3 regions of the Neobacillus sp. NPDC093182 genome follow, and region 2 is predicted to be linked to each of the others. Evidence: riboswitches for the same ligand, from Rfam matches in the RefSeq annotation. Region 2 holds a riboswitch; each other region holds the start of a gene.
The links. Region 2 has a riboswitch for S-adenosylmethionine ahead of ACIQAA_RS07855 (methionine ABC transporter ATP-binding protein). Riboswitches for the same ligand answer to the same signal wherever they lie in the genome.

Region 1 (4,237 bases), on a different contig from region 2:
GCTGGTACTTTGATGAGTTTACCCATTACTTTCCTCCCGTAGTAAACAGAAAAATCGTGAAAGATTTAACGAAGTGGATGAAATGTCAAATCAAAAGATGATAAAATAAAAGTAAGTCCAATCACAGAGGAGTTGGGTACATATGGGTATGCCTCTTGAGTTAAATACGATGATCGTAACAAAAGGCAGAGAAACAAGAATCGAAGAAAATCGTTTTGTTTTAGAAAAAGAAGGCTATCGACTTTATCCGATTGATATTCCCATTGACGTGAGAAAAACCATTGAAAGCGACACGAACGGGACAGCTGTCATTAAAAAAGTAGAATGGCAAGAAAACCGCACTTGGTTAACTTACCAATTAATTTCACTAAATTCTACAAATTAGTAAAGGCCCTTATCGAAATACGATAAGGGCTTTCTCTATTTAGGCAATTGGTCCGCCTTTTTCTTCAATTTCTGAATCAACTCTGGTGAATTTTTTAAAGTTTTCACGGAATTTAGCCGCTAAATCTTTTGCTTTCTTCTCATAGGCTTGTGGGTCATCCCAAGTTTTGCTTGGTTGAAGAACCTCATCAGGTACACCTGCAATATGGAGTGGAATATTTAGTCCAAAAATATCGTCTTTTACTGTTTCGACATTGTTTAGTTCCCCTTCAAGTGCAGCCTGAATCATTGCTCGTGTATAGGATAACTTCATGCGGCTCCCCACTCCGTATTCTCCGCCAGTCCAGCCAGTATTAACAAGAAAGACATTTGCATTATGCTCAAGAATCTTTTCACCAAGCATTTCTGCATAACGTGTTGCAGGTAAAGGCAGGAATGGTGCGCCAAAGCAGGTGGAGAAGGTCGCTTCTGGAGATGTAACACCACGCTCGGTTCCGGCTAACTTGGATGTATAACCACTCAAGAAATGATACATTGCCTGCTCTTTTGTTAACTTCGAGATTGGAGGCAATACCCCAAATGCATCGGCGGTTAAAAAGACAATGGTATTCGGGTGACCCGCAATGCTCGGTTCAACTATATTTTCAATGGCGTGCATCGGATAAGCAGCCCTTGTATTTTCAGTTAGAGTTGCATCGTCATAATCTGCAATTCTTGTATCGGGATTGAGAACAACATTTTCTAATACAGAACCAAAATGGATGGCATCAAAAATTTGCGGTTCTTTTTCCCTGGAAAGATTAATTGTTTTTGCATAGCATCCGCCTTCAATATTAAAAACGCCATTAGAAGACCAGCCATGTTCATCATCACCAATTAAACGGCGTTTGGGGTCTGCTGATAAAGTGGTTTTACCTGTCCCAGAAAGACCGAAGAACAGAGCAACATCACCTTCCACACCTATATTAGCAGAGCAGTGCATAGAGAAAATATTATTTTCAGGTAATAGGTAGTTCATGATTGAAAAAATCGACTTTTTCATTTCGCCAGCATATTCTGTTCCGCCGATTAATATCGTTCGTTTTTCGAATGAGATAATAATAAAGGTTTCAGACTTTGTTCCATCTACTACAGGATTTGCTTTAAAGTTTGGAGCAGAAATGACCGTGAAACCAGGTTTATGTGTCAGCAATTCTTCTTCACTAGGACGAATAAATAGTTGATGGGCGAATAGATTATGCCAAGCAAATTCATTCACAATTTGAATCGGCAATTGGGTCTTTTTATCAGCCCCTGCAAATCCTTTAAAAACAAAGATTTCATTTTTTTCTTTTAAGTATTCTAAAACTTTTTGATAGAGGTTATTAAAAACTTCTTCTGAAATGGGCTGATTTAAATTACCCCAATCAATTTTATCCTTAATGGATTCTTCCATTACAATAAATTTGTCTTGAGGAGATCTTCCAGTATATTTACCTGTTGATACACTGATCGCACCAGTTGAGGTTAGTTTTCCTTCATTTCTAGATAGTATTTTTTCCACTAATTGAGGAACAGACATTTGAATATGCACATGACTGTCTTCCAGCAATTGGTTTAATTCATTTGGGACATGTACTGAATTCATCAGAACGAACCTTCCTTTTCAAGTTTTTAATATTCGATATATTCATAAAAAGTATAACACATTTAATCGAATAGTCTATACTAATTGGTGAATTTGGGTTGTATTATTAAGTATAAATTTAAAATGGAAAAATTTCATATAATTATCCTTAATTTGCTAGCAAATTCATTGACAATGTTCGAGAGGTTCAAGTATGATACTAATTTGAACGGATACTCTCTTATCCTGAGCTGGTGGAGGGACAGGCCCTATGAAACCCAGCAACCTGCTTTATGAGAAGATGATTACGTAGTTATCATTTTCTCAAGTGCGAAGGTGCTAATCTGACGCAAGGTTTTGACCTTGAACGATAAGAGTGAAAGGACCGGAACAACCTTTCCTCATGTGGTAAGGTTTTTTGTTTTGTATAAGACCTTTTATCAAAAGAGCTGCTAATAAAAATCCTTTGTTTATTTCATACTAAGGGAATGAGTACCGTATCAATTTCAGTGGTTCTAGAAGTATACCTGTAACCTTCATATGAACCTTGATTTATCTCATAATATAGGAGGAAATCAGATGTCAACAAAACGTCGTTTGTTCACTTCTGAGTCAGTTACGGAAGGTCATCCAGATAAAATCTGTGACCAAATTTCTGATTCGATTCTAGATGCGATTTTAGCAAAGGATGCAAATGCTCGGGTTGCTGCTGAAACGTCCGTTACAACTGGATTAGTCTTAGTGGCAGGTGAAATCACTACATCTACTTACGTTGATATTCCAAAGATCGTTCGTGAAACAATTAAAGGAATTGGGTACAATCGTGCTAAGTATGGCTTTGATTCCGAAACATGTGGTGTTATTACCTCTATAGGTGAGCAGTCTCCAGACATTGCGATGGGGGTCGATCAGGCACTTGAAGCACGTGAAGGGCAAATGTCTGATGAAGAAATTGAAGCTATTGGGGCAGGAGACCAAGGTTTAATGTTTGGGTTTGCATGTAACGAAACGAAAGAACTAATGCCTCTACCAATTTCATTAGCTCACAAGCTTGCACGTCGTTTAACTGAGGTTCGTAAAGAGGAAATTCTTCCTTACCTGCGTCCGGATGGAAAGACACAAGTAACGGTAGAATACGATGAGAACGACAAACCTGTCCGTATTGATACGATTGTTATTTCAACACAGCACCATCCCGAAATTACGTTAGAGCAAATCCAACGTAATGTAAAAGAGTATGTTATTAATCCAGTTGTTCCGAAAGAACTAATTGATGAAAATACAAAGTATTTCATTAATCCTACAGGTCGTTTTGTTATCGGTGGACCTCAAGGGGATGCTGGTCTAACTGGACGTAAAATTATTGTTGATACGTATGGCGGATATGCTCGTCACGGCGGCGGCGCATTCTCTGGTAAAGATCCTACAAAAGTTGACCGTTCTGCAGCCTATGCAGCTCGTTATGTTGCGAAGAATATTGTAGCAGCAGGACTTGCAGATAAGGTTGAAGTGCAGCTTGCCTATGCAATTGGTGTTGCAAGACCTGTTTCCATTTCCATTGACACATTTGGGACTGGAAAAGTAAGCGAAGAAGTTTTAGTCAATCTAGTTAGTAAAAACTTTGACCTTCGCCCAGCTGGAATCATTAACATGTTAAATCTTCGTCGCCCAATCTATAAACAAACTGCAGCATATGGTCATTTCGGCCGTACAGATGTTGACCTTCCTTGGGAGCGTACAGATAAAGCAGACACATTACGTCAACAAGCAAATATTTAATTAAACCCAATGTACAGGGGAGTTGCATTTTTAATGTAACTCTCTTTTTGATTTCGTCGTCTAAGTTTAGGGCAATGTGTTTAGGTGAAAACTATTTGTACCTGAATTTTCCTACCTTTCACACTGACATTTTTATATGAATAGTGGTAGGATAGGAGAGTATGTTTTTTAAGTTTGGATATTTAGATTGGAGTAGGTGACGTACATAATGTGTGGTTTTATTGGTTGTGTACACGACAAGGCACAAAACTATCGTGATGATCAAAAACAACAATTCAAAAATATGAACGATATTATAACCCATCGTGGACCAGATGATGATGGCTTTTATTATGATGACCATATTCAATTCGGTTTTCGCCGCTTAAGCATTATTGATATTGAATGCGGGCATCAGCCATTAACGTATGAAAATGAGCGCTATTGGATTATCTTTAATGGTGAGGTATATAACTACCTAGAACTTCG
Region 2 (4,237 bases):
ATTGAAGGAAAGAGCGGAAGCATTTTGATGAGGTTTAAATGTTCGTTACAGATGAGGTTGGGCTCAGTTGATTCCAACCTCATCTTTATTTACCTATTTTTATCATTCTCCTAACCATCCTTAAATGAGCAACCAAGATGAGAAAAACGAAGGGATAGAGGCAGATAGAATACCAGAGCTTCCAGCCTGTATAGTTGAAAAAATGAGTCCTTTCAACAATAAATTCGATAATGGAGGATCCTGCTGTCCATGCAAGGATATAAAAGAGTTTCTGTTGATTTGTCCCTTTAAAGGGATAATAGTTTAAGAACAAAATACTGACCGGAATAAAATAAAGGAATTCAGCAACAAACCCCAGCCATTGAAATCCTTCACCAAAGTATCCGTACAAATGGTATTTAAAGACGAGAACCAAATCTACATTAATACCAAAAACCAACGCAAAAAGACTCGTTGTATACAATTCAATTTTACTCAATCTCTTTGGAACTAGGAATGCAATGATAACAAGAATAAAAAAGAATATAAATACCAGCTTCCACATAGATGGATTGTCTCCTTCAAAAGCAACTAATTAAAAGTTATACTTTCCAAATCCTTACATATATAGTCACATATTAATCACCACCTAAATAACGTGTCAAAAGAACTACTCCTTCCGTCTACAGGAAAGGATTAAATTTCCAAAAGAATGGTTATTTGGAACTAATTTATTATTCTGGTAAATAAATAACTCCCTTTATGAATACTAATGAATTAACCCCCAAGAAAGGAGTGAGTATGCAATGAGTGTATTAGACCGCAGTCCTTTTTTATACTTCTTATGTATCCTTGCTGGTTTTGCCTTATTAAGAGTACCGCTAACTGGATTTTTTGCACCGCTTAGTCCGTTAGTTCTCCTAATTGGTGTCTTAACTGTCCTTTTATTCTCACTTGTGTTAATCATCCAAGGGGTACTTAGTTTGGTGAAAAGAAGATAGTCGTTAAAAGATCAAGGAAGAGAGCGAAAATACTCGCTCTCTTTTCTCTTTTTTTGTTTTACCGGAGGCCTGCGGTAATTTTTTTTTTTTTTTTGGAAATGCCTATCTGTAAGCATTGAAAGCGATTTAAGTCTAAACGATTAATCATTATTTTAAAAAGGGGATTTGACTTTTGACTATTCCTACAGTAGATTAATTAACAAGTTCAAAAAATGAATAAAGTAAAAATACTTCTTATCAAGAGAGGTTGAGGGACTGGCCCTATGACACCTCGGCAGCGGAATCTATGATTCTGTGCCAAATCCAGCAAGTGCGACTTGATAGATAAGAAGAGGCCCAATGATTTTTTTCAATTTGCCCTCTTCTTTTTCAAGAAGAGGTTTTTTATTTTTAATTGAATAATATTTCTTATCCAGAGAGGTTGAGGGACTGGCCCTATGACACCTCGGCAGCGGAATCTATTCGGAGACTGTGCCAAATCCAGCAAGCGCAAAATGCTTGGGAGATAAGAAGAGCTTACTGCTTTGCTTTGCATCGGCATGCCCTCTTCTTGTTTCCAAGAAGAGGGTTTTTTATTTTACCAAAAACGGGACACTTCCCAAAAAAGGAGTTACATACCATGATCGAATTTCAGAAACTTAAAAAGGTTTATGAAAGTGGCGGACAGCAGGTTGCTGCATTGAATGGAATTGATTTGAAGATTAATAAGGGAGAGATTTTCGGAGTGATCGGGTTTAGCGGTGCCGGTAAAAGTTCACTTATCCGCTGTGTAAACTTACTAGAGCGTCCAACCTCTGGAAAGGTAATCGTCGATGGTCATGACCTCACATCTATGTCTGTCAGAGAAGTCCGTGAGATTAAGAAAAATATTGGAATGGTTTTTCAGCACTTTAATCTATTAAACTCAAAAACAGTGTTTTCCAACGTGGCAATGCCCCTGACACTTGCCAAAGTTCCCAAGGATGCGATTAAAAAGCGCGTTCAGGAATTACTAGAATTTGTCGGGTTAGCAGACAAAGCGGACTATTATCCTGACCAGCTTTCAGGCGGACAAAAGCAGCGAATTGGCATTGCAAGAGCCTTGGCAACACAGCCATCCATTCTACTTTGCGATGAGGCCACATCTGCACTCGATCCACAGACAACCAGCTCCATTTTACAGCTGTTGAAAAAAATCAATAAGGAATACAACATAACCATTCTAATCATTACCCATGAAATGGCGGTCATCAGAGAAATATGCGACCGAGTGGCGGTGATTGAAGCGGGTAAAATTATCGAAGAAGGCACGGTGTTTAACGTCTTTTCATCTCCTAAAACGGAGACGGCAAAGAACTTTGTAAGCTCCGTCATGAACGACCATATCCCTGATTCTATAAAAGATATCATTCAAAAACATGACGGAATGCAAAAGGTTTTCCGAATCAATTTTGTAGGCAGCTCAGCCGGGCAGCCTCTGCTCTCCGAACTTGCCAAGCAGTTTGATATTCATATTAATGTATTGTTCGGAACCATTACTGAGCTTCAAGGCACACCGTTTGGAAACTTAATTGTTGAGTTCCAAGGCTCTGACAAAGAAGTCATCCGTGCATTAACCTATATTAACCAGAAGAAAATCAGCATAAAGGAAGTGACAGCACATGCTAGTTAACTCAGAGCAAATTATTTCTGCTTTAATTGAAACGGTCCAAATGGTCGCTTTCTCACTCTTGTTCTCAACCATCCTTGGACTGCCGCTGGGAATCTTGCTCGTCGTAACACGGAAAGGCCATCTGCTTCAGAATCTGCCGTTTTTTAATGTATTGAATGGAATTATTAATATTTTTCGATCCGTTCCGTTCATTATTTTATTGGTTGCCATGATCCCCGTGACAAGGTTGATTGTTGGAACTTCAATTGGAACAGCAGCAGCAGTTGTTCCTCTCGTGTTCTATGCAGGACCCTATATTGCTAGATTGATAGAGAATTCCTTACTAGAGGTTGATCCTGGTGTCATTGAAGCAGCAGAGGCAATGGGCGCAACCCCATGGCAAATTATTAGTAAATTTCTAATTCCAGAAGCACTCAGCTCACTAGTTCTTGCCCTTACCATTGCGACCATCGGTCTTGTTGGGGCGTCGGCAATGGCTGGCGCAGTCGGCGGCGGTGGAATTGGGGATTTGGCCATTACATATGGCTACCAGCGTTTTGATACTGTCACGATGATGATTACAGTGGGAATTCTGATTGTGATCGTACAAGGTCTACAGTCATTTGGAAATATAGCAGCAAAAAAAATCAGACGAAGATAACCTAGGAGGAAAACGACTATGAAAAAACTTTTACTATCCATCATTATTATTACATTAGCGATTATTGGCGCTGGCTGCGCTGAAAAAACATCAGAGGTTAAAGAATCAACTACCGTTAAGCTTGGTGTTAGCGGAACCGATACACGTATTTGGGATTTTGTAGCGAAAAAAGCAGAAAAAGAGGGAATCAATATCGAAATCGTTTCATTCTCCGATTACGTTGCTCCCAACACAGCTCTTGCAGAAGGAGAAATAGATGTTAATGCATTCCAAACCGTTGCCTATTTTGATGTATTTATTAAAGAACACAAATTAGACCTAGTGCCAATCGCGACTACCGTCCTTGCCCCAATGGGAATATACTCTGAAAAATACAAAGATGTCAAAGACATTCCGGATGGTGCAAAAATTGCCGTTCCGAACGATGCATCCAATCAAGGCCGTGCATTATTACTTCTTCAAGAAGCTGGACTCATTGAATTACCAGAAGATTTCGACCCAAATGGTAATCTTACGCAAATTAAAAATAACCCTAAAAACATTGAATTTGTCGCAGTTGTACCAGCGCAAACACCAAGAGCATTGCCAGACGTTGCCGCTTCTGTGATCAATAACGGGATTGCTGGTGATGCAGGTCTTAGCCCATTAGAAGATGCGATTTTCCATGAAAGTGAAACTGCTACCCCTTACCTTAATATTATTGCTGTCCAAGCAAAAGACAAAGACAACAAAACATATAAGAGATTAGCAGAACTTTACCAATCTGAAGATACAGCAAAATTTATTGAAAAAGAGTACAAGGGCAACATGATCCCAACATTCGTGCCACTTAGCAACATTGGATGGTAAAAAGAAAGCGGAAGCGCCTTGATAAGGGAAAAATGCAGTTCAATTTTTCCTGGGGCGACAGGCATAAGACGAGCCGGCGAGAAGGTTGTTCTTTAACCTTCTTGACGGATTGGCTTA
Region 3 (4,237 bases), on a different contig from region 2:
GACAACTGTTTTCCAGCCTTTTTCTTCAAACAATGCACGTGTTTCTTTCGGCTCGAACCAAACATCGCCGAAGATTCCTTTTTCAGGCTTTTTAACTAACACTACTTCACCGGCCACATAGACAGGTCCTCTTTCATACAGACGCTTAACTCCTGGATGAGCAGTTTCTAGTGTTTTATAAATCTCAACGGCTTCCTTGTCTAAATTCGGTTCATACCATTCTGAAACGGTAATAACCCCATATACCTCTTTATTGTAAACAAGCTTTATTTTCTCCCCCACTTCAAGTGTTGCTGCTGTTTCATAAGAAACCGGAAGTGTAACAGGAATAGACCAAATCGTATTGTCTGCAAGGCGCATGTTCTCTACGACATTTTCATAATCTGCTTTTCCAAGAAAACCGGTTAGTGGACTAAATAACCCAACACCGATCAACTCAAGGTCACTTAAGGCAATGGCGTCGATTTCGAGTTCTTTTACAATGGATGTTACATCATAGTTTGGATCAAATGCTTGGATTAGTTTACCTCCATGAGGTGCTGGTAAAAATGACAACAGAATCATACCTTTCTTTTTTGAATTTACGTTATTTTATTAAAAATCCTCTAAATTAGAGATTTATATCAGCGATAAAGAATTTATCGTTGAAATCAAAAATGTTTTAGCGAAGCGAACAAACTACTTTTCTGCTGCTTCTACGACTGGTTGATTCGACCTTTTCATCAATGACGACACTCCAAATACGGAGATTAAAACACCTGCCATTGCTACAATCGGATAAAAGTTATGTTCAATCAGCAATTGGATAAGTGTATAAGAAAGCACCATAGATAAAACAGGTGACACAATCCAAACCGTAAGAAGCTGAACCACTATACCTTTTTTTAAGACAGACTTGCCTTGTTTGGCAAAGCCAATGCCGATAATTGAAGATGTTGTGATTTGTGTCAGTGGTACAGGAATGCCGAAAACAGAGGCGACAGTAACAATCGCTGCTCCTGTTCCAGAAATGACACAGCCCTCTTCCAGACGAAGCGTGGTAATTTTCTTCCCATTTGTTTCAAGAACACGATGACCTAACAGAATGGCACCAGCTGCTACAAAAAGCCCGCCCCAGAAAATACCGGCACTTGTCGACATGATATCAGCCCCGACTAGCGGTCCCACTGCATTGGCAACATTGTTCATCCCCGCTGAGAAAGCTTCAAATAACCCCATACATACGACAAGAACAGAAAGGATTGGAATGGCTTTCGGCGCTTCCATCCAACGTTTCAACGTTTTATTTTTTAATAGATTCGCAGCTAGAATCGCAATCACGAATGCCGCAAAAGGAGTAAGCAGCCAAAAAAACATAATCCATGCAAGGTTACTCACAAACACAGATTGATAGACAATTCCAGCCCCTACTACTGATCCTACTGCTACTTCACTGGTGGAAAGTGGTATCCCGAATATATTCGCTAAAAATAAAGACAGCGCAGCTGATGCTAAAACGATGAGAGCGATTGGTACGGTAAAAGTGCTGTTTGGTACAATTCCGCTGCCAATGGTTTTTACTACTTCACCGCCGCCAAGCCAAGCCCCAAAGAACACGGTAATACCGCATAGTAACAGTGCCAGCTTTTTCTTCACCACTCCTGCTCCGTAAGAAATTCCCATCGAAGCAGCTGCACCACTTGCACCAATATTAATTGCAAAAAATAACCCTATCGTAACTGCTATAATTGTGAGCAAACTAAAAGCCCCCTTTTAGGATGTGTGTAAGCCACACTCCGTTTTGCCACTTCCCGCCCAGCGCCCTGCACGTGAATCACCATCTGCCGTAACAGGCTGTGTACAAGGGAAACAGCCGATACTAGGGTAATTTTGATCATGTAAGGTATTGTAAGGGATATCTTTTTCCTTGATATAGTCCCAAACTTCGTCCCATGTCCAGTGAATAAGCGGACAGATTTTAATATTCTGAAACTTATCATCTTTATTAAGAAATTGAGTGTTTGCTCTAGTGGGTGATTGTTCTCGGCGAAGCCCTGAGATCCAAGCTTGTTTTGCCGTCAGCGTCTCCCTTAATGGAATGACTTTACGGATATTACAGCATTGGTTAGGCTCCCTCTTCCATAGTGCTGACCCATATTGCTCGCGTTGTTCATCTAATGTCAGCTTTGGGAGTTTTCGCTCAATATTTAGTGAAGGAAAACGCTCTTCGATTTTGTTAATTACCTCATACGTTTCCGGAAAGTGTAAGCCAGTATCTAAGAATACAATATGCGCGTCTGGCTTAACCTGCTGGATAAGGTCGATTAATACAATCGCTTCAGCTCCAAAGCTCGAAGCATACACAATTTGGTCTTCTGGATACGAGTTGTATGCCCACTCTAATACCGATTTTGCTCCCTTTGTTTTATCCTCAATAGAGAAATGATCGGATATTTGGTTCAAGTTTTCATATGTTACCGGTGTAGCCATTACTATAAACCTCCTCTGTTTATCAAAAAAGCCTTCCCGAAAAGGAAAGGCATCTCACGATAGTTTAACGCCTTATCTCCCAAAATGAAGATCATTTTGCTGGAATTAGCACCTTGCACAGCAGGTTGCCGGGCTTCATAGGACCAGTCCCTCAGCCTCTCTTGATAAGTATTTTGTATTTGATGAAATTAATCCTACCATACCAATAGGTTTTATGTAAATGAGTAAAACAAAAATTTTGAAAAATAAATTTTCTACCATTTTATTCCATTCGCCAAGAAAAAAAACGCCCTGGACGCAATACCGTCTAGAACGCATTAGTTAGACATCACTTTCCATTTTTCTAATTGACTTAAACCTCGTTGATCCGTTAGTTGTTGTTTTGCGATCTCTATTCCTTCTCCTATGTCATTTACTGCACCAAACAGGTGATACCTTATGCCAGTATTAAATAGCACTTGATTGTAATAGGGCTGGAGTGATGCAGATTGTTCCCCGCTGAGAATCGCCAGCGTAATGTCAGACTGTTCTTGTACAGACAGCTTGATATCTTTATCTAACTCGTGCACCAACAGGCCGTATTCCTCCGGTTTTACGATGGAAGATTCAATCTTATTGTCTGTTATTTTGTAAATAAAGCTGTTGCGGTGAACAGGCAAATCCTCAGAGCCTTCCGTTCCTTGAACGACATAGACATTTTTAAAGGAAAGCTCTTTAAACATAGGTGCAATTTTGTTAATCGCTGTCCGATGATATGCACCCATCATCAGAGATTCTGCATTAGCTAGATTTAATAACTTCTCTACTGTATTAAAAAGAGTTCTCACCCCCAGCTCTTTGCGGATTCCTCGCAGCTTTCCTAAACTAGAGCAATATTCCTCTGTGTTTGCAAAAGCAATTCCTGCTTCTTGGATTGTTTCTGCCAATCTTTGCGGCGGTTGAGAAACATTAATACCTAATTGTAAAAGAATATCCTTGAGCGCTGTTCCATATTTCGGCGGCAGTGAATCGCTGCCATGTAAAAACACTGGAAACCCGTATTCAGCCATCAAAATGGCAGCAGGAATAGTCCCCGTAAAGGAATTCCTTCCATTATACGGACTGGCTAGATCAATAATAGACCGGTTTGACACTTCAAGTTTATTGCTAACATCCTGATAGGCAAGCACAAACGCCAGCAATTCCTCCGGCGATTCCGTTTTCAAGCGGAGCGCAATCAGATAGGCAGCAATTTGGGCATCTGTTGCCTTGCCGCTAATAATCGTTTGAGCGACTTCTTTTGTTTGTTGATAGTCTAAGTCTTTCGACCCTCTTTTTCCTCTTGCGACTTCTTTAAGCCATTGTTGCATAGCTTTCCGCCTTCCCCTCTGCTTCTAGTAAACTTATTTTATCACGGAAGGTGACAACTTCTCCAACAACGATCATAGCAGGATTTTGAATACCTTCTTTTTTAACCACGCTGACAATTGAGCTTAGTGTTCCTGTAACGGTTCGCTGCGCCAGAGTTGTTCCCTGCTGAATGATCGCAACTGGAGTATTTTCCTTTTTTCCATGCTTCATTAATTCCTCGCAAATATACGGGAGGTTTGTGATTCCCATATAAATTGCCAGTGTGTCAACACCTGTAGCTAGGCTCTTCCAATTAATGTCGGTTGGTTTCCCCTTCGGCTTATGCCCCGTGACGACAGCAAAAGAGCTTCCTAAATCGCGATGTGTAATCGGGATTCCAGCATAGGCTGGAGCGGCTATTCCGGCTGTTATCCCTGGA

Region 1: it holds a riboswitch for S-adenosylmethionine, as region 2 does, so the genes downstream of both, metK (methionine adenosyltransferase) here and ACIQAA_RS07855 (methionine ABC transporter ATP-binding protein) in region 2, are expected to answer to the same signal.
Region 3: it holds a riboswitch for S-adenosylmethionine, as region 2 does, so the genes downstream of both, ACIQAA_RS31395 (phosphoadenylyl-sulfate reductase) here and ACIQAA_RS07855 (methionine ABC transporter ATP-binding protein) in region 2, are expected to answer to the same signal.

The regions. Positions count from the first base shown of each region.
Region 1 covers NZ_JBIVOI010000001.1:842,181-846,417, reverse strand. The annotation lists gene ACIQAA_RS04405 (alpha/beta hydrolase family protein) at 1-101, shown strand, start outside; gene ACIQAA_RS04400 (DUF2584 domain-containing protein) at 143-385, shown strand; gene pckA (phosphoenolpyruvate carboxykinase (ATP)) at 425-2,011, opposite strand; SAM riboswitch class I at 2,229-2,367, shown strand; gene metK (methionine adenosyltransferase) at 2,570-3,769, shown strand; gene asnB (asparagine synthase (glutamine-hydrolyzing)) at 3,978-4,237, shown strand, end outside.
Region 2 covers NZ_JBIVOI010000003.1:82,403-86,639, forward strand. The annotation lists gene ACIQAA_RS07840 (hypothetical protein) at 1-28, shown strand, start outside; gene ACIQAA_RS07845 (CBO0543 family protein) at 86-544, opposite strand; gene ACIQAA_RS07850 (hypothetical protein) at 786-980, shown strand; SAM riboswitch class I at 1,212-1,311, shown strand; SAM riboswitch class I at 1,386-1,492, shown strand; gene ACIQAA_RS07855 (methionine ABC transporter ATP-binding protein) at 1,600-2,631, shown strand; gene ACIQAA_RS07860 (methionine ABC transporter permease) at 2,621-3,271, shown strand; gene ACIQAA_RS07865 (MetQ/NlpA family ABC transporter substrate-binding protein) at 3,290-4,120, shown strand.
Region 3 covers NZ_JBIVOI010000029.1:26,058-30,294, reverse strand. The annotation lists gene sat (sulfate adenylyltransferase) at 1-564, opposite strand, end outside; gene ACIQAA_RS31400 (sulfate permease) at 679-1,737, opposite strand; gene ACIQAA_RS31395 (phosphoadenylyl-sulfate reductase) at 1,753-2,469, opposite strand; SAM riboswitch class I at 2,539-2,640, opposite strand; gene ACIQAA_RS31390 (anthranilate phosphoribosyltransferase) at 2,787-3,818, opposite strand; gene cobA (uroporphyrinogen-III C-methyltransferase) at 3,802-4,237, opposite strand, start outside.